DNA from 3 places in the Streptomyces sp. NPDC004126 genome. Region 2 is predicted to be linked to each of the others. Evidence: riboswitches for the same ligand, from Rfam matches in the RefSeq annotation. Region 2 holds a riboswitch; each other region holds the start of a gene.

Region 1 (7,841 bases), on a different contig from region 2:
GATGACGAGGGAGGCGAGCACGAACACGGCCGCCCGGAAGCGGCCGGTGTCCAGGCCGAGGGTGCGCGCGCCCTCCTCCCCCGCGAGCAGCAGGTCCAGCGGCCGGGCCAGGGCGGTGAGCAGGGCGGTACCGGCGAGCAGCGCGGCGGCCGGCAGGGCGAGTTCGTCCCAGCGGGCTCCGCCGAGGCCGCCGAGGGTCCAGAACAGGGCGGTGCGCAGCTGGTCGGGTTTCGCGGACAGGACGAGGACCAGGCTGGTCAGCGCGGAGAGGATGTACTGGACGGCGACCCCGGCCAGGATCAGCCGGCCGGTGGTCATGGTGCCGCCGCGGCGGGCCAGGGCGTAGACGGCGACGAGGGCGGCCGTGGAACCGGCGAACGCGGCGGCCGGCAGCCCGACTCCGCCCGCGGCCGCGGCGGCGCTCGAACCGGACACGATGACCAGCACCGCTCCGGTCGATGCCCCGGAGGAGGCCCCGAGCAGGAAGGGGTCGGCGAGCGGGTTGCGCACGAGGGCCTGGAGCACGGCCCCGGTCACGGCCAGTCCGGCCCCGACGACGGCTCCGAGCAGGACGCGCGGCATCCGCACGTCCCACACGATGGAGGCGAAGGCCCCGGGCGTGCCCGGGCCGCCGAGGACGGTGTCGAGGACCTGGCCGGGCGGGATCCGTACGGGCCCCAGCGCCAGCCCCGCCACCATCGAGACGGCGAGCGCGGCGGCGAGCACCACCAGCGAGAGCCCCCGCCTCACGGGGTGTCGGGGTGCAGCTGGCGGCCGAGGGACTCGACGGCGTCGGCGACGCGCACGCCGAGCACGGCGGAGGAGAGGGGCAGCACGGCGAACCGCCGGTTCTTGACGGCGGGAACCTCCGCCAGCGCGGGGTCGTTCAACAGCCGCTGCTTCTTGGCCTCCACGGTGGTGCCGCCGTAGTCGTAGATCAGCACGACCTCGGGAGCCCGCTCGATGACCTTCTCCCACGGCACGTCGCCGAAGGTGTCCTTGAGGTCGCCGAACACGTTCGCGCCCCCGGCGAGGGAGACGATCTCGTTGCCGATGCCGTTGCCTCCCGAGGTGAAGGCGGAGGCCTCTCCGGAGTCGTAGACGAAGACGGACGGACGGGCCCGGTCCTTCACCCGTGCGGTGACGGCGTCGACGCGCCGCTGCTCCTCCCGGACGAGCTCCTCGCCGCGCTCGGGCACGCCGAAGGTCCGGGCGACCTCGGTGATCTCGGTCTTCAGCTGTTCGAGCCCGACCGGGCCCTGGGTGCAGTACTCCACGCTCAGCCGTGACCCGATGCCGGCCTTGGCCAGCGTCTGGCGGTCCCTGCCCTGCCCCTTGTCGAAGGCGCTGGCGTAACCGCCGTACACGAAGTCGGGGTTGGCGCCGAGGAGGACCTCCTTCGAGGGGTACTCCTTCGCCAGCACCTTGATCTTGTCGTAGGCGGGCCGGTAGGCGGGCAGCACGGAGTCGTCGAGGTAGGCGGTCCCGGCCATCCGGTCCTGCAGCCCGAGGGCCAGCATGATCTCGGTGGCGTGCTGGTTCATGGTGACGGCCCGCTCGGGCGGCGCCTGGTAGGTGCTGCTGACACCGCAGTTGGTGACGGTGTACGGGAATCCGGGCGCGGCCTGCGCCCCGGCGGCGGACCGCTCGGCCCCGGCGGGCCCGCCGCAGGCGGCGAGCGGCACGACAAGCGCGAAGCGCAGGAAGGAGCGCACGGCGGCGCGGACACGCGACATGGTGAGGCCTCTCCGGGGGATCCTCGTCCCCGGTCGAAGTGAAGAGGCGGTGCGTCAGTGTCTGACTCCCGGCCCCCGCGCGCGTGCACGCGGCGGCCGGTCACAGTGGCGGGACCGCACCGGATTCACACCGGTTTCCTGTCCTGCACCGCCGGGACAACCCGGCCAAGTCTGCCAGATGCGGTCTTTGCGCCCACGGGTGGGCCGTTCAGCCCGTCAGGGCCGGCATCGCCGGGATCCACCGCGCGAGCCATCCGCCCGGCTCGGCCGTGAAGTGGTCGGCGCCCCCGACCTCCCACCAGGACCGGAGCGCCGTCGTCCGCACGGTTTCGCCGGACCGCTTGTCGGTGTACTCGACGGCCCGCTCCCCGCTCGCCCGCACGGCCACCTGGCCGCGCTTGCAGGCGGCCGGGTAGTCGTTCCAGTTCACCTGCGCCTCCGACCACAGCAGTTCCTGCATGGCACCGGTGGACATGCGGTGCAGCCGCTTGTGGGAGAAGTGCGCCTGGGCGGCCATGGAGATCGAGTTGCGGACCGCGTCGCGCTGCCGCCAGACGAAGTAGTTGGCGACCTCGACGGGGTCGGACAGGGTGAAGACCCGCGCGTCGAAGAGGGCCCGCCGGCCGGGCCGGCGCTCGCCCAGGACCGCGGTGGCCAGCGACGCCGACACCGACAGCTGCTTGGCGACGACACCGCCGAACCAGGGCTCGGAGCCCTGACTGGCGAAGTCGGTGAGCAGCAGGCTGATCTCGTCGGACTGGTGGTAGGCGAAGGCCGTGCCGCTGACCTCGGCACAGAGCGCCTCGGTGACGGCGGCCATGTCCTTGACGAAGCCCAGGTCGAACGGCTTGTCCGCGTCCCGCAGGTAGGTGTGGAAGGCGCGTCCGTCGAGGCGCAGGATCGTGTAGGTGCGGCGGGGCAGCACAGCCCGGTGCGCGGCCTCGTACCGTTTCATGCGGTCGCCGAGTGCGGTCGTGTCGCTCATGCCACAGGGTACCGGGGCACGTTGGAGGGCCACTCGGAATTACCGCCGCACCCGCTCAGCCGGCGAAGCGCTCCCCGTCACTGGCACTGTCGCTGTAGCCTCGCTGAGGGCTCGCTCCCTGATGGCGCCGAACAACTGGATCGTGGTGGCGGCGAGGACGTCGTCCCCGCCGATGGTCCGCGCGTCGCCGGTGCGGACGGACAGGGCGCGGAGGGATTCCGGCAGCGGCGGGAGCGCTGCCTGCTCGCCCGGCATCACCAGGGTGACCGTGCCGAACCGCTTGATCCCGCCCTCACGGACGACCATGGCCGCGTCCCGGGCGAGGTCCGCCATGAACACGCTCGCCATTCCGTCCAGGTCGCGGACCATCGCCGGGACTGCCGCCGCCCCTCGGCTCCGCAGCAGCTTCCTGACCCCGGCCTCGAACCTGTGGGCACCGACGACAGCGCTCGGTCTGCGCGACCTGCTGCGCTTGGGAGAGGGCACGAGGACACCCTCGGCGTCGTACGTCTCGCCGGTCAGGCCGTGAAACGTCGGGCTGTGCCGGTACCACTCGCCCGCCACCTCGACCTCGACGTTCCGGCCGATCGCCGAGACGAGGTCCCGGGGGATCAGCTTCCTCCGGCCCTCCTCCGCCGCCGCTCTCATCGCGCCGTCGATGATCTCCGTCACCACGGTCCGCGTCACCGACGCGGCGGCCCGGGCGGCCGCCCGGGACACGTGCATCGGCGTCACGTCCCGGAACACCGCTTTGACGAGAGCGGGCTTGAAGTCCGGCTCAGGACGTGCGGGCCTCAAGGTCATCGGAAAGGACGCTCCCTGCTGTCGTCGACGGCACCCGGCCCCAGCAGAAAAACGGGCTCCGGGAGAGTCCTCCCGGAGCCCGTTCTACGTGAAATGCCTGGTCAGGCATGGCAGGGGTAGCAGGATTCGAACCTACGACATCTGGTTTTGGAGACCAGCGCTCTGACCAGCTGAGCTATACCCCTTCGGTGGGTCACACCCTGCCATGAAGCGGCCGGAAGATCCAATCCATTTTCCGCGTCGCCGGTGGCGGGAGCCGGGTGGGCGGAGGATCGTGGGCGGGGAGGGGGCGGATCGGCGAGGCCGGGAGGCGTGGTGCGTCACCGTCCGGGGCGTCTACTGGGGCCCCTGCTCCTGCTGCTGCTCGTCGGGGCCGGGCCCGACGGGTCCGGGGAGACCGTGTCCCTCGACGGGGACCGGCCCGGGGAGCGGCTCGACGTGACCCTGACCCGGGTCGTCGACCCCGCGGGCCGGGCCGGCTCCGAGCGGCTGGTGGCGGTGGAGCTGCGGCTGGAGAACACCGGGTCGGTGCCGTACGAGGACTCCCCCGCGCCGGCCGCGCACCTGCTCGACACCGCGGGGCAGCGGTTCACGGGGACGGCCGCCGCGACCGGTGCGGGGCCGAGCCTGCCGGACACCGTGACCCTCGCCCCCGGGGACTCGGCCTCGGGCTTCGTGACCTTCCGGGTGCCGGAGGCCGCCGCTCTGGCGGCCGTGCAGTTCGCGCTGGACGCGGGGCTGGGCGACGACGTCGGGCACTGGAGCCTGCCCTGAGCCACGTCCCGAGCCGTCCCGGGGCGTGGAGTCAAGGGGACGGAATCAGCCGGAAGTTGCTGCGACGCGTGTAGTGACTTAGCAGGCGTTCGCCAGTAGAACTTGTTCCCACTCCGTCGAGAGTGAGGAACGTCACATGAGTGACAAAAGCCTGCACAGCAAGGTATCCGGGGGTGTTTCCCGTCGCGGATTCATCGCTGGAACTGGTTCTATTCTCGGGGCGATGGCGCTGACGGTCAACGTCACCCCGGCCCATGCCGAACCGGCCATCACCGCCGCCACCGGGCCGATCGAATCCGGGGCCCGCGTCCCGGTCCTCGTGATCGGCACCGGCTACGGCGGCTCCGTCGCCGCGCTCCGGCTCGCCCAGGCCGGGGTGCCGGTGCACATGGTCGAGATGGGCATGGCCTGGGACACCCCCGGCAGCGACGGCAAGATCTTCGCCAACACCACCAAGCCCGACTACCGCTCGTACTGGCTGCGCACCAGGACCAAGGCGCCGCTGAGCAACTTCCTCGGTTTCCCCATCGACAAGGACGTCCCCCGCTACACGGGGATCCTCGATGCCGAGGAGATGGGCGGCATCATCGTCTACCAGGGCCGGGGCGTCGGCGGCGGATCGCTCGTCAACGGCGGCATGGCCGTGACCCCCAAGCGGCAGAACTTCGCGGCCATCCTGCCCTCGGTGGACGCCGAGGAGATGTACGGCACCTACTACCCGCGGGCCAACGCCGGGCTCGGGGTGGGCCTGATCGACCCCGACTGGTTCGAGACCGTGGCCTGCTACCAGTTCGCCCGCGTGGGCCGCAAGCACGCCCAGCGCTCCGGGTTCCCGTTCGTCTTCGTCCCGGACGTCTACGACTGGGACTACATGAAGCAGGAGGTGGCGGGCACCGTCCCCAAGTCCGCGGTGGACGGGGAGATCCTCTACGGCAACAACGCGGGCAAGAAGTCCCTCCAGCAGACCTACCTGGCCGCCGCCCGGGCGACCGGGAAGGTCACCATCTCGCCCCTGCACCGGGTCACCACCGTCTCCCCCTCGGACGGTGGCGGCTACACGGTCGCCATGGAGCAGCTCGGCACCAACGGGGACGTCCTCGCCACCAAGACCGTCACCGCCGACCGGGTGTTCTTCGCGGCCGGCAGCGTCGGGACGAGCAAGCTGCTGGTCCGGCTGAAGGCGACCGGCGCGCTGCCGAACCTGAACGACGAGGTGGGCAGGGGCTGGGGCGACAACGGCAACGTCATGTGCGGCCGCGCCAACCACATGTGGGACCCGACCGGAAAGGTGCAGGCCTCCATCCCCTGCGGCGGCATCGACAACTGGGACGCGGGCGGCGCCTTCGCCGAGGTGGCCCCGCTGCCGACGGGGATCGAGACGTACGCGTCCTTCTACCTCTCCATCACCAAGAACCCGAACCGGGCGCGGTTCTCGTGGAACGCGGCGGCGGGGAAGGTCGAGCTGGACTGGCAGACGGCGTGGAAGCAGCCGTCCATCGACATGGCGAAGACCATCTTCGACAAGATCAACGCCAAGGAGGGGACGATCTACCGCACCGACCTCTTCGGCACCAACAAGGTCTGGGGCGACCACCTCACCTACCACCCGCTGGGCGGTGCGGTGCTGGACAAGGCCACGGACAACTACGGCCGGCTGCACGGGCACCCGGGCCTGTACGTCATCGACGGAGCGCTGATCCCCGGCAACACCAGCGTGAACCCGTTCGTGACCATCACGGCCCTCGCCGAGCGGAACATCGAGAAGATCATCGCCACGGATCTGTGAGCAGCGCACCGGTTCCCGGGGCCGTCCGGACACTCCGGGCGGCCCCGGGCCGTACCCCGGCCGGGGCGCCACGGCTCAGCTGCCCGGCAGCACGCAGACGCTGTCGAGGCCCAGTACGTGGTTGAGCCGGCCGAAGGCCAGCCAGGAGCCGATGCTCATGCTCAGCTCCACGATCTCCAACTGGCTGTAGTGCGCGGTCATCCGCGCCCAGAAGTCCTCGTCGAGGTTGTGGTGGTCCAGGGCGTAGCGCTCGGCGTACTCGGCGGCGAGCCGGGTGCGGTCGTCGAACGCCTTCGTGGTGCGCCATTCGGTGACGGCGTCCGCGAACTCCTCCTCGACCTTCTCGCCGTCCCGGTCGGTGCGCCAGTCCAGGCAGAAGACGCAGCCGTTGATCTGCGCGATGCGCAGCCGCGCCGCCTCGAACTCGCGCAGGCCCAGGGTGGTGTGGGCGTACACGGACAGGGAGAAGTTGGCGGCGGCCATGCCGATGCCGGGGACCATGTCCCCCCACACGTACTCGATCGGGTGCTGTCCCTCGGGGATGTCGATCCTCATGGCTGTTTCCTTCCGAGTCTGCCGACTGCGGGCCGCAGCGGGACGTCCAGGGCGTCGTAGAGGCCGGGTTCCGCGGCCACCAGCCAGTCGATGGCGCCCACCAGGCGGCCGACTGCGGTGGCGTTGCCGCCGGCCGAGCGGTTCTCGCCCTCGTCGGTGGCCTCGACGGTGACCTCGATGCGCGGGCGGCCCTCGATGACCACCCGGTGGGCTCCGGCTCCGCCGTCGGGCGGTACGGGCCAGTCGGGGGCGCAGGAGGGGTGGATGCGGGTGACGTGCTCGATGACGATGCGGGGTTCGCCGCCGACGACGCCCTGCACCTCGAAGCGGATGGCGCCCTGGGTGCCGGCCTCGAAGACGCCCATGGAGGGGGTGGTCACCGTGGTGTCGAGGGCGCGGCGCTGCGAGGTCTCGCGTATCTCGTCGAGTTCGACGCCGAGGGCGCGGGCCATCATCCGGACCTGGCCGCCCCACACCATGGTGGGGATCGAGGGCATCAGCATCATCGGCTCGTAGTCCATGGGGTGGCCCATGCCGACGAGGTGGCGCACGGAGTCCGGCTGGTCGTACGTGGAGTAGTCGAAGATCTCCTGGCAGCGGATGGCGTCCACGGTGGTGCCGAGTCCGCTGATCAGCAGCGGGAGCACGTCGTTGCCCCAGCCGGGGTCGACGCCGGAGGCGAAGAGGGAGCCGCCGCCCTCGGCGATCGCGGCCAGGACCGGGTCCCGGAACTCCGGCGGGGCGCTGCGGTGGTCGTAGAGGGGGTAGAGGGCGGGGCTGACGACGACCGCGCCCGCGGTGATGGCGCGGGTGATGTCGGCGAGGGCGTCGTCGGGGCGGATGTCGCCGGAGGCCGCGTAGACGACGGCGGCCGGGCGGGCGGCGAGCACCGCCCCGATGTCGCAGGTGGCCGCCACCCCCAGCCGGTGGCCGAGCCCGGCGAGTTCGCCGGCGTCGCGGCCGGCCTTCGCGGGGTCGTGGACGATGACTGCCGTGAGTTCGAGCGCCGGGTGGGCGTCGACGGCGCGGATCGCCGCGCGGCCGACGTTGCCGGTGCCCCAGACCACCGTGGGAATCATGCGCGGAGGGTAGCGAGGGGGCGTGGAGGTGCCCAGCGTCGTGAAGGAGGTTTTTCGGACGGGGCGGTGGCCGGTCCCGGGCCGCGGCGTGCACGCGGGTGAACGCCCCCTTGACCCAGATG
Region 2 (7,841 bases):
GGGGCGGGTCGACTCGCCGCCGACGTCGACCATGTCGGCGCCGTCGGCCACCAGGCTGAGGCCCCGCTTGACGGCGGCGGCCGTGTCGAACCAGTGGCCGCCGTCGGAGAAGGAGTCCGGGGTGACATTGACGACGCCCATGACGGCGCATCTGTCCCAGTGCGGCAGTCCCTCGACGGTGCTGCTGCCGTGCGGGTGGCGGCCACCTTCTGCGCTGGGACCTCTGGTGGGCCGGTGGTCGGGTGTGCTCATGACGCGGCCTCCCTGTGGCGGACCAGGTGTCGGCTGTAGGCGTCGATGGTGAAGAAGGCCGGCAGCTCGCGGCTGAGGACCGTGCGCTCCAGGACGTCGCGGGCCCCGGCCACCAACGCGTCGGGGTGTTCGCCGGTCAGGGCGTCGCATTCCGCGTCGAGCAGGTCGAGCAGCGTTTCCCGCGTGATCAGGCGGTGCCTCAGCCACTGCCAGAGCTGGACCCGCGCGATCTCGGCGGTCGCGGTGTCCTCCACGAGGCCGCCCAGTTCCAGGGCGCCGTGTCCGCGGAGCCATGATTCGAAGTACCGCAGTGCGACGGCGATGTTCGTGCGGATGCCTTCCGGAGCCGGCGACACCACGTTCCTGCGTACGGACAGCAGGTCCGAGGCCTGGACGTCCGCAGGCGTGGCGCCGTCGTCGATCTGGTGCGGCCTGGCACCGAGTACGCCGTCGAAGGACTCTCGGCACACCGGGACCTGTGCGGGATGGGCCACCCACGCGCCGTCGAAACCTTCGGCGGCCTCGCGCTCCGCGTCGATGCGTGTTCTGGCCAGCGCGCCGAGATTGGTGACGCGGTCGGCCCCCGGCACATGGGTGACCATTCCGCCGATGGCGTGGGCGCCCCGGCGGTGGCAGGTGCGGACGAGCAGTTCCGCGTACCTCCGCATGAACGGGGCGTTCATGGTGACGGCGGCCCGGTCCGGAAGGAGGAAGTCGGTGCAGTAGCTGTAGGTCTTGAGCAGGCTGAAGAGGTAGTCCCAGCGTCCGGCGTTGAGGCCGGCGGAGTGTGCGCGCAGCTCGTAGAGGATCTCCTCCATCTCGAAGGCCGCCGGGACGGTTTCGATCAGGGCCGCGGCCCGGATCGTCCCCTGGGGAATGCCGAGGAGGTCCTGGGCGAGAACGAACACGTCGTTCCACAGCCTCGCCTCGTGCCGGTTCTCCAGCTTGGGCAGGTAGAAGTAGGGTCCGCTGCCGGCGTCGATCTGGCGCTGCGCGCAGTGGAAGAAGTACAGCCCGAAATCGACCAGGGAGGCGGAGACCGCACGTCCGTGGACGGTGAGGTGCGCCTCGTCCATGTGCCAGCCGCGGGGGCGGACCATGATGGTCGCGAGGCGGGGGGCCTGCTGGTTCTGCAGGTCCTCCGTGCCGTCCGGGGGTGTGAACGCGATCCGCTGCTCGACGGCGTCGAGCAGGGTCAGCTGGCCTGCGATGACGTTCTCCCAGAGGGGGGACGTCGCATCCTCGAAGTCCGCGACCCATACCTGGGCACCCGAGGTCAGGGCTCCGACGGCCACTGCCCGCTCGGGAGGTCCGGTGATCTCCACGCGGCGGTCGGCCAGACCGGGTCCGGCGGGAGCGACCCGCCAGTTCGGTGCGCTGCGGACCGCCGACGTGGCGCGGGGGAAGTCCAGGCGGGAGCCGGAGGCCATTCTGTCGGCTCGGTGCCGGCGGTCGGTGAGAAGGTCCAGGCGTCGCTCCTCGAATGCCGAATCCAGCCGGGCCAGGAAGGTCAGGGCCGCGGGCGTGAGGACGTCCTCGAAGCGAGGTCCGCGTCGGCCGAGGACCTCGATGCGGCGGGATGGTGTGGGCGGTGGCATGCGGTCTCTCCAAACGAGGCAGGAGGGAGGGAGAAGGGCCGGTCGTGGGCCGGCGCCCCTGAGGACGCCGGCCCACGACCGGTTCCATCAGGACCCGTCGGTCGCGAGTTCCGTACGGATCTCTCGGGCGGCGGTGACCAGGTTCTCCAGGGAGGCGCGGGTCTCCGTCCAGCCGCGGGTCTTCAGGCCGCAGTCGGGATTGACCCACAGCCGCTCGGCGGGGATGGCCTTGAGGCCGGTGCGCAGCAGGTCTGCGGCTTCCTCGGCGGACGGGACGCGCGGGGAGTGGATGTCCCACACGCCGGGGCCGGCCTCGCGGGGGTAGCCGTGGGCGGCGAGTTCCCGCGCCACCTGCATGTGGGAGCGGGTTGCCTCCAGGCTGATGACGTCGGCGTCGAGGTCGTCGATGGCCTGGACGATGTCCCCGAACTCGGCGTAGCACATGTGGGTGTGGATCTGGGTGTCCGGCCGGACACCGCTGGTGGTGAGCCGGAAGGATTCGGTGGCCCAGGCCAGGTATGCGGCGTGGTCGGCGGCGCGCAGCGGAAGGGTCTCCCGCAGGGCGGGCTCGTCGACCTGGATCACCGAGGTACCGGCGGCCTCCAGGTCGCCCACCTCGTCGCGCAGGGCGAGCGCGACCTGACGGGCGGTCTCGCCGAGCGGCTGGTCGTCGCGTACGAAGGACCAGGCGAGCATGGTGACCGGGCCGGTCAGCATGCCCTTGACCGGCTTGGAGGTCAGGGACTGGGCGTACGAGGTCCAGCGCACGGTCATCGGCTCGGGGCGGGAGATGTCCCCGGCCAGGACCGGCGGGCGGACGTACCGCGTGCCGTAGGACTGGACCCAGCCGTGCTGCGTCGCGAGGTACCCCGTCAGCTGCTCGGCGAAGTACTGCACCATGTCGTTGCGCTCGGGCTCACCGTGCACCAGGACGTCGATGCCGGTCTTCTCCTGGAAGGAGATCACCTCCTCGATCTCGCCCTTGATGCGCGCCTCGTAGCCGGCCGTGTCGATCCGGCCGGCCCGCAGATCGGCGCGGGCCACGCGCAGTTCGTCGGTCTGCGGGAACGATCCGATGGTGGTCGTCGGCAGCAGCGGCAGGCCCAGGTGTGTCCGCTGGGCGGCGGTCCGCTCCGGGTAGGGCTGCGCGCGCCGTCCGTCGGCGTCCGTGATGGCCGCGGTGCGGGCCCGGACCGCGGGGTCGTGGGTGATGGCCGAACTCGCACGGGAGGCCAGATCGGCTCGGTTGGCGGCGAGTTCCGCGGCGATGGCGTCGGTGCCCTGGGCGAGGCCGCGGGTGAGGGTGGCGATCTCGGCGGTCTTCTGGCGGGCGAAGGCCAGCCAGCGGCGGATCTGCGGGTCGGTGTCCCGCTCGGCGGTGGCGTCCAGGGGAACGTGGAGAAGGGAGCACGACGCCGCGACGTCCACCTGGTCGGCGAGACCGAGGAGGGTACCGAGGGTGGTGAGGGACTTCTGGTGGTCGTTGATCCAGATGTTGCGTCCGTTGACCACACCGGCCACCAGGCGCTTGCCGGGGAGCCCGCCGACGGCTGCGAGGTCGTCCAGGTTCGCCGCGCCGGCCTCGGTGAAGTCGAGGGCCAGGCCCTCGACGGGAGAGGCTGCCAGAACCTGGAGGGCTTGGCCGAGCCGGCCGAAGTAGGAGGCGACCAGGAGCTTGGGCCGGTCGGTCAGGGCGCCGAGGTCGCGGTAGGCGCGGGCGGCGGCGTTCAGGTCGGCCGGAGTACGGTCCTGGACCAGGGCGGGCTCGTCCAGCTGGACCCACTCGGCTCCGGCCGCCCGCAGGGCGGCGAGGACCTCGGCGTACACGGGGAGCAGCCGGTCCAGGAGCGTCAGCGGCTGGAAGTCGGCGGCCACGCCCGGGGCCGGCTTGGCCAGCAGCAGGTAGGTGATCGGGCCGACCAGGACCGGGCGCGCGGTGTGCCCGAGGGCGAGGGCTTCACGGAGTTCCGCGGCCTGCTTGGCGGGGTCCGCGGTGAAGACGGTGTCGGGGCCGAGCTCGGGGACGAGGTAGTGGTAGTTGGTGTCGAACCACTTGGTCATCTCCAGCGGCGCCACGTCCTGGGTGCCGCGCGCCATGGCGAAGTAGCCGTCGAGCGCGTCGGCCGCGACCGCGGCCCGGTGGCGGGCGGGGACAGCGCCGACCATGACGCTGGTGTCCAGCACGTGGTCGTAGTACGAGAAATCACCGGTCGGCACTTCGTGGATGCCGGCTTCGGCGAGCTGCTGCCAGTTGGAACGGCGCAATTCGGCTGCGGTGGACCGAAGGGCGTCGGCGGTGACGCGGCCCTTCCAGTAGCCCTCGACGGCCTTCTTCAGTTCGCGGTTCTGCCCCTGGCGGGGGTAGCCGTACACGGTGGCTCGTGCTGCCGCGGCTGCGGGCTTCGCTGTCACGGAACTCTCCTTCGCGAGATGTATCCAGGAACATCCCGGCGACGGGACACGGACGCGAAGGGAACGACGGGGCGGGCGGACCACGCCGCGGGGACGATGCCGCAGCTGCCGCTCGCTGTGTACGCCGACCCGCCCACGAGGTCACCGGGATGTCCGCACGCGGCATCGGCCGCACACGGGCAACGGGCAGGTCTTCGGACTCGCGGGCACGCCTGCCGGGTTTCCCGGCGGGCACCTACTGGCCGTCGCTTCCCAGGACCGTTGTCCGGTCCCAGTGCGTATGACGGCGGTCGTTCCCGCTCACCGCTGCGGGGCAGTCCCGGATTCCCACCGGGTTCCCTCTTACGACGCATCCCGTCTGGCGGACGGGGCGAACCAGCTGCACCCGCCACCCTAGGCCGTTTCACCAGGATGCGAGAGCGACAGTCCACATGTCGGACGTCCAAAATGAGACGGCACGCCGCCTCGCCCGCGCGGCCACGGCCCGTTCCGGCCGGTACGGGGGCACGCGGGCGAGGCAGGACGTGAAGCGCGCGCCGGCCTCAGGAGGCTCTGACCGGTACGTCGCGCTGGTCGGGGCCGTCGTAGGAGGCGAGGGGACGGATGAGGGAGTTGTGGGCGAGCTGTTCGGTGATGTGGGCGGTCCAGCCGGTGATGCGGCTCATCACGAAGATCGGGGTGAAGGCGGGGATGTCGAAGCCCATGAGGTGGTAGGCGAGGCCGGCCGGGTAGTCGAGGTTGGGGTGGATGCCCTTACGGCTGATCATGGCGTGCCGCAGGGCGGCGTGGAGTGTGGCCTGGCGGGTCGTCTCGGGGTCGCCGGAGCGTGCGATGAGGTCTTCCAGAGCCTTCTGCATGATGGGGACTCGGGAGTCTCCGTGCTTGTAGACGCGGTGCCCGAAGCCCATGATCTTGCGCTTGGCGGCAAGGGCTTCCTCCAGCCAGGTCTCCGCCTTCTCCGGGTCGCCGATCTCTTCCAGCATGTGCATCACTGCCTCGTTCGCCCCACCGTGCAGGGGGCCCTTGAGAGCACCGATCGCGGCGGTGACGGCGCTGTGCAGGTCGGACAGGGTGGAGGTGACGACGCGGGCGGTGAAGGTAGAGGCGTTGAAGCTGTGTTCGGCGTACAGGATCAGGGAGATCTCGAAGCAGCGGACCACGGCGGGGTCGGGAACCCGTCCGAAGCACATGTGGAAGAAGTTCTCCGCGTACCCGAGCTCGCCGTCCGGCTGGATCGGTGCGAGGCCGTGTCGACGGCGGTGGTCGGCGGCGACGACGACCGGAAGCCGCGCCAGCAGGGTCAGGGACTTGGTGAGGTTGGCGCCCGGGCTGCCGTCGCCCTCGGTGAGGTCCTCGGCGCCGAGGAAGCTGACGGCCGTGCGCAGGACGTCCATGGGGTGGCAGGTCTGCGGGAGCCGGGCCAAGACCTCGGTGGTCGTGCGGTCCAGTGTCCGAAGGGCTCGCTCCCGTGCGGTGAACTCGCGCAGTCGTCCTGCCTCGGGGAGCTCGCCGTACCAGAGCAGATAGGCGACTTCCTCGAAGGAGCAGCGGGCGGCGAGGTCTTGGACGGGGTAGCCGCGATAGGTGAGGGAGTTGGTGTCGGCGACGACGGTGGAGATGGCGGTCGTATCGGCGACGACGCCTGCGAGGCCGCGGTGGATCTCGGGGGCGGTACTGGTCACGGGAAACCTCCGGGAGAACTGGCGGGGCCGTCGGCCGGCCGGGACGAATCGGTGGTGTCGGGGCCGGCGGGCCGCCTGGTGGGCGGAGTTCAGGCGTCGGGCGAGAGCGTGAAGTCGAAGACGGCGGCGTCGAAGGCCCCGTAACTCTCGTAGTCGAGGACCTCGTAGAGCCGCGACCGGGTCTGCATCCCCTCGACCAGGCCCGCCTGGGTTCCGTCGGAGGCGATCCGGCGCAGGACGTCCTCCACGGCGCCCATGGCGTACCGGAAGAGGGTGACGGGGTAGAGGACGATGTCGTAGCCGAGGTCCTCCAGGGCACCTGTTCCGAGCAGCGGGCCCTTGCCGAACTCGGTCATGTTGGCGAGCAGCGGTACGTCGAGGGCCTTGCGGAAGGCTTCGAACTCGGCCTCGTTCGCGAGGGCTTCGGGGAAGATCGCGTCGGCTCCCGCGTCCACGTACGCCCTGGCCCGCTCGATCGCCGCGTCCAGGCCCTCCACCGCGCAGGCGTCGGTGCGGGCCATGATCAGGAAGTCGGGGTCGCGACGTGCGTCGACCGCGGCCCGCAGCCGCCGGACCATGTCCGGGGCCGGTACGACGCTCTTGCCGTCGAGGTGGCCGCAGCGCTTGGGGTTGACCTGGTCCTCCAGGTGCAGGCCGGCCAGGCCCGCGTCCTCCATGAGCTGGACGGTGCGGGCGGCGTTCATCGGCTCGCCGAAACCGGTGTCGGCGTCGACCAGCACCGGCAGGTCGGTGACGCGGGTGGTCTGCGCAGCGCGGGCGGCGATCTCGGTGGAGGTGGTCAGCCCGATGTCCGGCAGCCCCAGGTCGGCGGCGAGGACCGCGCCCGAGAGGTAGGCGGCTTCGAAGCCGGCCCGCTGGATCAGCCGTGCGGAGTACGGGCTGATCGCCCCGGGCATGGGGAGGATGCGGTCCTCGGCGAGACGGGCGCGTAGGGCGCGGCGGCGCTCCGAGGGCGTGGTGCGGGTGTGGAGCATCAGAACAGGCCCTTCGGGAGGCCGGCGTCGAAGCGGGCGACGGCCGCGGTGTCGACTGCGGGGAAGAGGCCGCCGAGTTCGCCGGTGGAGAGTTCCCCCAGCCGTCCTGCGGTCCGGAGGAACCGGTCCTGCTCCTCCGCGGTGACGGTGTTGTCGGCGAGGGTGCGGAACTTGCGCTCGTAGGCGGTCCGGTCGAAGGGACGGGCCCCGGCCGGGTGGGCATCAGCCACGGCCAGCTCGTCCTCGATCACCGAGCCGTCCTCGAAGGTGAGGACGAGCCGGCCTCCGAAGGCCCGGCGCAGCGGGTCCGGGTCGTGGTAGCGCCGGGTCCAGGCGGGATCCTCGACCGTGATGATCTTCCGCCACAGCGCGACGGTCGAGGGGCGGGCGGCGCGTTCGGGGGCGTAGGAGCGCTCGTGGTGCCAGATCCCGTCCTCCAGGGCGACGGCGAGGATGTACGGAATGGAGTGGTCGAGGGTCTCCCGGCTGGCGGACGGGTCGTACTTCTGCGGATCGTTCGCCCCCGAGCCGATCACCTGGTGGGTGTGGTGGCTGGTGTGCAGGACCACCGACGTCACCTTGTCCAGCGGGCCGGTCTTCTCCCGCATGCGCCGGGCCAGGTCGATGACCGCCTGGGCCTGGTACTCGGCGGAGTGCTCCTTGGTGTAGGTGTCGAGGATGGCGCGGCGCGGTTCGCCCGGCTCGGGCAGGAGCACGGGGTAGTCGGAGTCCGGGCCGTTCAGCATGCGCGCGAGGAATCCGTCCTCGCCCTCGTAGACCGGGGAGGGGGAGCCCTCTCCGCGCATCGCCCGGTCCACCGCCTCGATGGCGGCCTTCCCGGCGAAGGCGGGTGCGAACGCCTTCCAGCTGGAGATCTCGCCCTTGCGGGACTGGCGGGTGGC
Region 3 (7,841 bases), on a different contig from region 2:
GAACAGTGCGAGGAGTTCGCGCACAAGGCCTTCCAGGACGGCTACGGCAGGGGCTACGACACCGGCTTCAAGGAAGGTCAGGCCAAGGGTGCCAAGGAGGGCCAGAAGGAAGGCAAGGAGGACCAGCGCACGGGCAACGCCTCCCGCAACGTGACGATCGAGACGATCGCGGTGAAGGCGCAGCCGTCGAGCGGCGAGATCGACTGCTCCTTCGGCGTCGTGTTCAGCGCCACCGTCCAGGCCTCCGGCGCCGGCACGGTCCGGTTCCACTGGGACCGGCCCTCCGGAAAGCTGCCGGGGACCCTTACGTTCGGTGACGACGGCGCACCCAGGACCGCCATCAGCCTGGGCACCATACCGACGGGTGCCACCACGGCCACCCTCACCCAGAAGTTCGTGGTCGACAGCGGCCCCTCGAAGGGCAAGTCGGAGCAGTTCACCGCCAATGTGACCTGCAAGAAGTAGCACCGCCGCAGCACGACGTCCCCGCCCGTTGAGCCACGGGCGGGGACGTCGTCACGTCGAACGGCGGGCCGGGACTAGAAGTCCTCGTCCAGGTCGACCGTGCCCTCCACGGCGACCTGGTAGGCCGACGGGCGGCGCTCGAAGAAGTTCGTCAGCTCCTGGACGCCCTGCAGCTCCATGAAGGAGAACGGGTTCTGCGAGCCGTACACCGGCGGGAAGCCGAGACGCACCAGGCGCTGGTCGGCGACGCACTCCAGGTACTCGCGCATCGAGTCGGTGTTCATGCCCGGCAGGCCGTCACCGCACAGGTCGCGGCCGAACTGCAGCTCCGCCTCGACGGCCTCCTTCAGCATGTCGGTGACCTGCTGCTGGAGCGCGTCGTCGAAGAGCTCCGGCTCCTCCTTGCGGACCGTGTCCACGACCTCGAACGCGAAGTTCATGTGCATGGTCTCGTCCCGGAACACCCAGTTGGTGCCGGTCGCCAGACCGTGCAGCAGGCCGCGCGAGCGGAACCAGTACACGTACGCGAAGGCGCCGTAGAAGAACAGGCCCTCGATGCACGCGGCGAAGCAGATCAGGTTCAGCAGGAAGCGGCGCCGGTCGGCGGCCGTCTCCAGCCGCTCGATCTTCTCGACCGAGTCCATCCACTTGAAGCAGAACTGCGCCTTCTCGCGGATCGACGGGATCTCCTCGACCGCGTCGAAGGCCGCCGCGCGGTCGTCCGGGTCGGGCAGGTAGGTGTCGAGCAGCGTCAGGTAGAACTGGACGTGCACGGCCTCCTCGAACAGCTGGCGCGACAGGTACAGGCGCGCCTCCGGGGAGTTGATGTGCTTGTACAGCGTCAGGACCAGGTTGTTCGAGACGATCGAGTCGCCCGTCGCGAAGAACGCGACCAGACGGCCGATCATGTGCTGCTCGGCCGGCGTCAGCTTCGCGAGGTCGGCGACGTCGGAGTGGAGGTCGACCTCCTCCACCGTCCACGTGTTCTTGATCGCGTCCCGGTAGCGCTCGTAGAAGTCCGGGTAGCGCATCGGGCGGAGCGTGAGCTCGAAGCCCGGGTCGAGGAGGTTCTTCTTCTCGGTGGAGCTCATTACTGGCAGGCCTCGCAGGACTCGGGGTTCTCAAGGGAGCAGGCCAGCGCCTCGGCGTCGAGGGCCTGGGGCAGCTGGGCCGGGGTGGCGGCGGCCGGGACGGCGGCGGCGGCGCCGGACGCGGCGCGGGCGATCTTCGTCGCCGGGCGGGAGCGCAGGTAGTAGGTGGTCTTCAGACCCTGCTTCCAGGCGTACGCGTACATCGAGCTGAGCTTGCCGATGGTGGGCGTCTCCAGGAACAGGTTCAGCGACTGGCTCTGGTCCAGGTACGGCGTACGGGCCGCCGCCATGTCGATCAGGCCGCGCTGCGGGATCTCCCACGCCGTGCGGTACAGCTCGCGGATCTCGGCCGGGATCCAGCCGAAGCCCTGGACGGAGCCGGAGGAGTCGCGCAGCGCCTCGCGGGTCTGCGCGTCCCACACGCCGAGCTGCTTGAGGTCCTCCACCAGGTAGCCGTTGACCTGGAGGAACTCGCCGCTGAGGGTCTCGCGCTTGAAGAGGTTGGAGACCTGCGGCTCGATGCACTCGTACACGCCCGCGATCGAGGCGATCGTCGCCGTCGGGGCGATGGCCAGCAGCAGGGAGTTGCGCATGCCGCTCTTCGCGATCCGGGCGCGCAGGGCCTCCCAGCGCTCGGGCCAGTGGCGCTCGGTCTCGTAGTGGTCCGGGTGCAGGACGCCCTGGGCGGTACGGGTCTCGGCCCAGGCCGGGAGCGGGCCGGAACGCTCGGCGAGGTCGCAGGAGGCCTCGTACGCGGCCAGCATGATCCGCTCGGAGATCTTCGTGGACAGGGCCTTCGCCTCGGCCGAGTCGAAGGGCATGCGCAGCTTGAAGAAGACGTCCTGCAGACCCATCGCGCCCAGGCCCACCGGACGCCACTTGGCGTTGGAGCGGCCGGCCTGCTCGGTCGGGTAGAAGTTGATGTCCACGACGCGGTCGAGGAAGGTCACGGCGGTGCGGACGGTCTCGTCCAGGCGCGCCCAGTCCATCTCCCCGTCGGCGACGAACGCGCCGAGGTTGACCGAGCCGAGGTTGCAGACGGCCGTCTCGGCGTCGTTGGTGACCTCGATGATCTCGGTGCAGAGGTTGGAGGAGTGGACGACGGTGCCGGGCAGCGCGGTCTGGTTCGCGGTCCGGTTGGAGGCGTCCTTGAAGGTCATCCAGCCCTGGCCGGTCTGCGCGAGGGTGCGCATCATGCGGCCGTACAGGTCGCGGGCCGGCATGGTCTTCTTGGCGAGGCCGGCCGCCTCCGCCTTGACGTAGGCGGCGTCGAACTCGTCGCCGTAGAGGTCGACCAGCTCGGGGACGTCGGCCGGGGAGAACAGCGACCAGTCGGCGTCGGCGTTCACGCGGCGCATGAACTCGTCCGGGATCCAGTGCGCGAGGTTGAGGTTGTGCGTACGGCGCTGGTCCTCGCCGGTGTTGTCGCGGAGCTCCAGGAACTCCTCGATGTCCGCGTGCCAGGTCTCCAGGTAGACGGCGGCGGCGCCCTTGCGGCGGCCGCCCTGGTTCACGGCGGCGACGGAGGCGTCGAGGGTCTTCAGGAACGGCACGATGCCGTTGGAGTGGCCGTTGGTGCCGCGGATCAGCGAACCGCGGGCGCGGATGCGGGAGTACGAGAGGCCGATGCCGCCGGCGTGCTTGGACAGGCGCGCCACCTGGTGGTAGCGGTCGTAGATCGAGTCCAGCTCGTCCAGCGGGGAGTCCAGCAGGTAGCAGGAGGACATCTGCGGGTGGCGGGTGCCGGAGTTGAAGAGGGTGGGGGAGGACGGCAGGTAGTCGAGCCGGCTCATCAGGGTGTAGAGCGAGGCGACTTCCTCGACGGCCTGGACGCTCTCGTCCTCGGCCAGGCCGCAGGCCACGCGCAGCATGAAGTACTGCGGGGTCTCGATCACCTGGCGGGTGATCGGGTGGCGCAGCAGGTAGCGGCTGTGCAGGGTGCGCAGGCCGAAGAAGCCGAAGCGGTCGTCCGCGCCCTCGGCGAGCGCGTGCTCGACCAGCGCGTTCAGGCGGGCGGCGTGGGCGGCGACGAACTCGGCGGTGCGGTCGGCGATCAGGCCCTCGCGGTGGCCGACGGCGACGGACTCGGCGAAGGAGGTCGAGCCCTGGCCGGCGGCCTCGTCGGCCACGGCCAGCGTCAGCAGGCGGGCGGCGAGCCGGGAGTAGGCGGGGTCCTCGGAGATCAGGCCCGCCGCGGCCTCGGTGGCCAGCCCGCGCAGCTCGGCCTCGTCGGCGGAGGCGCTGCGGCCGCGCAGGGCGGCGGCGGCGACCCGGCCGGGGTCGGTGTCGGGGAGGTCGGCGGTCAGCTCGGTGAGAGTACGCAGCAGCGCGGCCCCCGGGCCTTCGGTGGTGTCGCCAGAAACGGACTCGGCGCGCGGTGCGGAAGGCGCGATGGTCACGGCGGGAGCTCTCCCTCGCTCGGCCCGGTCGTCGGCGGATCGGGGCGCGGGGAGGCGCATGCGGGCGCGACGGGGTCGCGTACTCGCCGCATGGCGTCCACCGGCCCAACCGCGAGGCCCGGACGTGTCGGCACCCGGTTCGGTCGACCCGGGCGCACTGTCGGCAGGTCCTCGGACTTTTCATACCGTTGCGGGACAGTTCCGGATTCACACCGGATTCCCCTGCGGCGACAGCGAGGATGAGCATACATGTGGGGGGCCGCCCGTGCGCGACCCACCACATGTTGTGTCGGCGCGGCTACAGCTCCAGACGGTAGGTCAGTAGTTTCAGGGCCGGAACGGGCGACCAGTCGAGCCCGGGAGTGCGTACGAAGCCCAGCCGCTCGTAGATCCGCTGGGCGCCCAGCATGGCCGGCTGGGTGGACAGCACCAGGGCCGTGACGCCCAGGGCGCGGGCCCGTTCGGCGCAGGCCCGCACGAGGGCCTGCCCGACGCCCTTGCCGCGCGCCTCGGTGGCCACCGCGAGCATCCGGAACTCGGCCTCGCCGGGTCCGGCCACGTCCGCGAGCCGGCTGCCGGGTGCGGCGAACGTCACCCCGCCGAGCACCCGGCCGTCCTCCACGGCGACGAGCACCTCCCCGTCACCGGCCCGGCCGGCGACGTCGCGCAGGACGTTCAGGTAGCGGTCGTCCTCGTTCTGGTCGAGCAGCCCGTCCCCGGTGTAGGCCTGCCCGGTGATCTCGCCGAGCCGGGCGTATTCGTCTTCCCTTGCCGTCCTGATCTCGAAGTCCATGCCGCCGAGTGTGCCGGACGGGTGTCAGCGGTCGGCGCTATCGTCGGAGACAGCACCGTCGAGGAAGGCGAGCGAGGCATGACCCTCATGACTGACCATCCCCACATGACGACCGAGGACTTCGAAGCCGTGGCGCGCATAGCGGCCCGCGAGCGGGTGGGGACACGGCTGGAGTTCATCGACGGGGTTATCAGGAGCAAGGCCATGCCGGACGGCGACCACCAGATGATCATTCAGTGGCTCACCCGGATCTGCTTGCAACATCGGCCGGAGCTCTGGCTGCACGCGGGGCAGTGCATCAAGGCCCAGGAGTACCGGACGGGCCGGGCCATTCCAGACGGAGTGCTCGCGCCGTCCCAGGCGTTCGTCGGGCAGGGGGACTGGGTAGAGCCCGAGCCGATCCTCATGGCCGTCGAGGTGACCTCCTGGGACTCCGACACGGTGCGCCGGGACCATGTTGAGAAGCCGCGCGCCTACGCGGAGACGGGTATCCCCGTGTACCTGCTGATCGACCGGGCGAAGTGCGAGATCTCCGTCTACAGCCAGCCCAACGGCCGCCGGTACGAGAGCATCCACATCGTGCCCTACGGCATGGAGATCGCCCTTCCCGACCCCGTCGGCATCACGCTCCAGACCGAGGTCCTCAAGGACTGGGTGCGCTGACCCGCGCACGACGAAGGGCCCCGCCGATACGGCGGGGCCCTTCGTCGTCCTTCAACAGCAGCGGAAGCCCTCGCGGGGGTCCGCCTCGCGGGCGTCCGTGCGGGCCCGCTCGAAGGCGCGCCGGGTCAGGACCTCGGCGTCCGGGTCGTGCGAGCGGGTGTGCGCCACGTAGCGGTCGTACGCGGCCTCGCCGGAGAACTCCCGTACGTAGAACCGGGCCTTCGCCAGCGCCCCGCGCACCCCGCTCACGCGACCGGCTCCTTGGCCTTGCCCCCGCTCCCGTCGAGGCCGGCGGCCGCGAGCTCGGCCTTCTCCTCGGCGGTGGCGATGAGCCCGGCCGGGGCGATGATCTTCGACTCGGTCCACGGCACCTCGGACAGGCTGACCGCAGCCGGGTTCCGGACGGCCTTGAGGCAGACCCGGGCCGCGTCCACCAGCACGACGATGATCAGGAGTGCGAACAGCGCCGACAGGACCCCGTCGACCGTGGCGTTGGTGACCACGGTGTGCATGTCGTCCATGTTCTTGGCGGGCGGCAGCACCTTCCCGGCGTCGATGCCGGTCTGGTACTTGTCGCGCTGCGCGAAGAAGCCGACCTTCACGTCGTCGGAGAAGATCTTCTGGTAGCTCGCGGTGAGGGTGACGGCCACGTCCCAGGCCAGCGGAACGCCGGTGACCCAGGCCCACTTGAGCCGCCCGGACTTGACCAGCAGCGTGGTGCAGACGGCCAGCGCGACCGCCGCGAGCAGCTGGTTCGCGATGCCGAACAGCGGGAAGAGCTGGTTGATGCCGCCCAGCGGGTCCTTGACGCCGACCCACAGGAAGTAGCCCCAGCCGCCGACGACGATGGCGCTCGCGAGCCACACGCCCGGCTTCCAGCTGACGTCCTTGAAGGACTTGTGCACGTTGCCGAGGGTGTCCTGGAGCATGAACCGGCCGACGCGGGTGCCCGCGTCCACCGTGGTCAGGATGAACAGGGCCTCGAACATGATGGCGAAGTGGTACCAGAAGGCCTTCATCCCGGCGCCGCCTATGACCGACGAGAAGATCTCCGACATCCCGAGTGCGAAGGTCGGCGCGCCGCCCGTACGGGACAGCAGGCTGGCCTCCTCGACGTCCTTCGCGGCCTGCGCGAGGGCCTCGGGGCTGATGGCGAAGCCGAAGTCGGTGACGGCCTTCGAGGCGGTCTGGACGGTGGCGCCGATGACGCCGCCGGGGGAGTTCACCGCGAAGAAGAGGCCGGGCTCGATGATGCTCGCCGCTATCACCGCCATGACGGCGACGAACGACTCGGTGAGCATGGCGCCGTAGCCGATGACCCGGACCTGGGTCTCCTTCTGGATCATCTTCGGGGTGGTGCCCGAGGCGACCAGCGAGTGGAAGCCGGAGAGGGCGCCGCAGGCGATGGTGATGAAGACGAAGGGGAACATCGACCCGGCGAAGACGGGGCCGTCGCCGCGCGTGGCGAAGTCGGTGACCGAGGGCATCTTCAGCGTCGGCATCGCGATGACGACGCCGACCGCCATCAGGGCGATGGTGCCGACCTTCATGAAGGTGGACAGGTAGTCGCGGGGCGCGAGCAGCAGCCACACCGGCAGCACCGAGGCGATGAAGCCGTACACGACCATCCAGATGACCAGCGTCTCCTTCTCCAGGGTGAAGGTGCTCGCCCAGGAGGAGTCGGCGACCCAGCCGCCGGCGACGATGGCGAGCAGCAGCAGCGCGACGCCTATGACGGAGACCTCGGTGACCCGGCCCGGCCGCAGCACGCGCAGGTAGACGCCCATGAAGAGGGCGATCGGGATGGTCATGCCGATGGAGAAGACGCCCCAGGGGGAGTGCGCCAGGGCGTTGACGATGACCAGCGCGAGCACGGCCAGCAGGATGACCATGATGACGAACACGGCGACGAGGGCGGCGGCGCCGCCGACGGGGCCGATCTCGTCCCGGGCCATCTGGCCGAGCGAGCGGCCGTCGCGCCGGGTGGAGAAGAACAGGGTCACCATGTCCTGGACGGCGCCGGCGAAGATGACGCCGGCGACGATCCAGATGGTGCCCGGCAGGTAGCCCATCTGCGCGGCCAGCACCGGGCCGACCAGGGGGCCGGCGCCGGCGACGGCGGCGAAGTGGTGGCCGAAGAGCACGCGCCGGTCGGTGGGGTGGAAGTCGACACCGTTGTCGAGGCGTTCGGCGGGGGTGGCCCGCGTCTTGTCGAGCCGCAGGACGCGGGTGGCGATGAAGCGGGAGTAGAAGCGGTAGCCGATGGCGTAAGAGCCCAGCGCGGCGGCGAGCAGCCAGGCGGCCGAGATCTCCTCGCCCCGGGACAGCGCGAGCACGCCCCAGCCGAGGGCCCCGACGAGGGCCACGCCCACCCAGACGGCGATCGACTGCGGGGAGGCCTTCCCCGAAGAAGAGGGCGAGCCCGGACTA

Evidence for each region. Region 2 has a riboswitch for cobalamin ahead of metE (5-methyltetrahydropteroyltriglutamate--homocysteine S-methyltransferase). Riboswitches for the same ligand answer to the same signal wherever they lie in the genome.
Region 1: linked by a shared signal. The riboswitch ahead of ACQKM2_RS17155 (ABC transporter substrate-binding protein) and the one ahead of metE (5-methyltetrahydropteroyltriglutamate--homocysteine S-methyltransferase) in region 2 are both predicted to bind cobalamin.
Region 3: linked by a shared signal. The riboswitch ahead of ACQKM2_RS16665 (ribonucleoside-diphosphate reductase subunit alpha) and the one ahead of metE (5-methyltetrahydropteroyltriglutamate--homocysteine S-methyltransferase) in region 2 are both predicted to bind cobalamin.

Annotation. Positions count from the first base shown of each region.
Region 1 is NZ_JBNNPF010000016.1:19,802-27,642, forward strand. It holds gene ACQKM2_RS17150 (FecCD family ABC transporter permease) at 1-750, opposite strand, end outside; gene ACQKM2_RS17155 (ABC transporter substrate-binding protein) at 747-1,736, opposite strand; cobalamin riboswitch at 1,772-1,913, opposite strand; gene ACQKM2_RS17160 (tRNA(His) guanylyltransferase Thg1 family protein) at 1,945-2,721, opposite strand; gene ACQKM2_RS17165 (hypothetical protein) at 2,761-3,525, opposite strand; tRNA gene ACQKM2_RS17170 (tRNA-Trp) at 3,634-3,710, opposite strand; gene ACQKM2_RS17175 (DUF4232 domain-containing protein) at 3,841-4,299, shown strand; gene ACQKM2_RS17180 (GMC oxidoreductase) at 4,436-6,085, shown strand; gene ACQKM2_RS17185 (carboxymuconolactone decarboxylase family protein) at 6,161-6,640, opposite strand; gene ACQKM2_RS17190 (dihydrodipicolinate reductase) at 6,637-7,719, opposite strand.
Region 2 is NZ_JBNNPF010000005.1:38,323-46,163, forward strand. It holds gene folP (dihydropteroate synthase) at 1-141, opposite strand, end outside; gene aceB (malate synthase A) at 249-1,850, opposite strand; gene metE (5-methyltetrahydropteroyltriglutamate--homocysteine S-methyltransferase) at 1,938-4,262, opposite strand; cobalamin riboswitch at 4,431-4,657, opposite strand; gene ACQKM2_RS06795 (bifunctional 2-methylcitrate synthase/citrate synthase) at 4,805-5,944, opposite strand; gene prpB (methylisocitrate lyase) at 6,034-6,939, opposite strand; gene ACQKM2_RS06805 (MmgE/PrpD family protein) at 6,939-7,841, opposite strand, start outside.
Region 3 is NZ_JBNNPF010000015.1:73,391-81,231, reverse strand. It holds gene ACQKM2_RS16675 (hypothetical protein) at 1-465, shown strand, start outside; gene ACQKM2_RS16670 (ribonucleotide-diphosphate reductase subunit beta) at 540-1,556, opposite strand; gene ACQKM2_RS16665 (ribonucleoside-diphosphate reductase subunit alpha) at 1,556-3,955, opposite strand; adenosylcobalamin-variant (AdoCbl-variant) riboswitch at 4,113-4,189, opposite strand; gene ACQKM2_RS16660 (GNAT family N-acetyltransferase) at 4,254-4,748, opposite strand; gene ACQKM2_RS16655 (Uma2 family endonuclease) at 4,827-5,411, shown strand; gene ACQKM2_RS16650 (YbdD/YjiX family protein) at 5,463-5,660, opposite strand; gene ACQKM2_RS16645 (carbon starvation CstA family protein) at 5,657-7,841, opposite strand, start outside.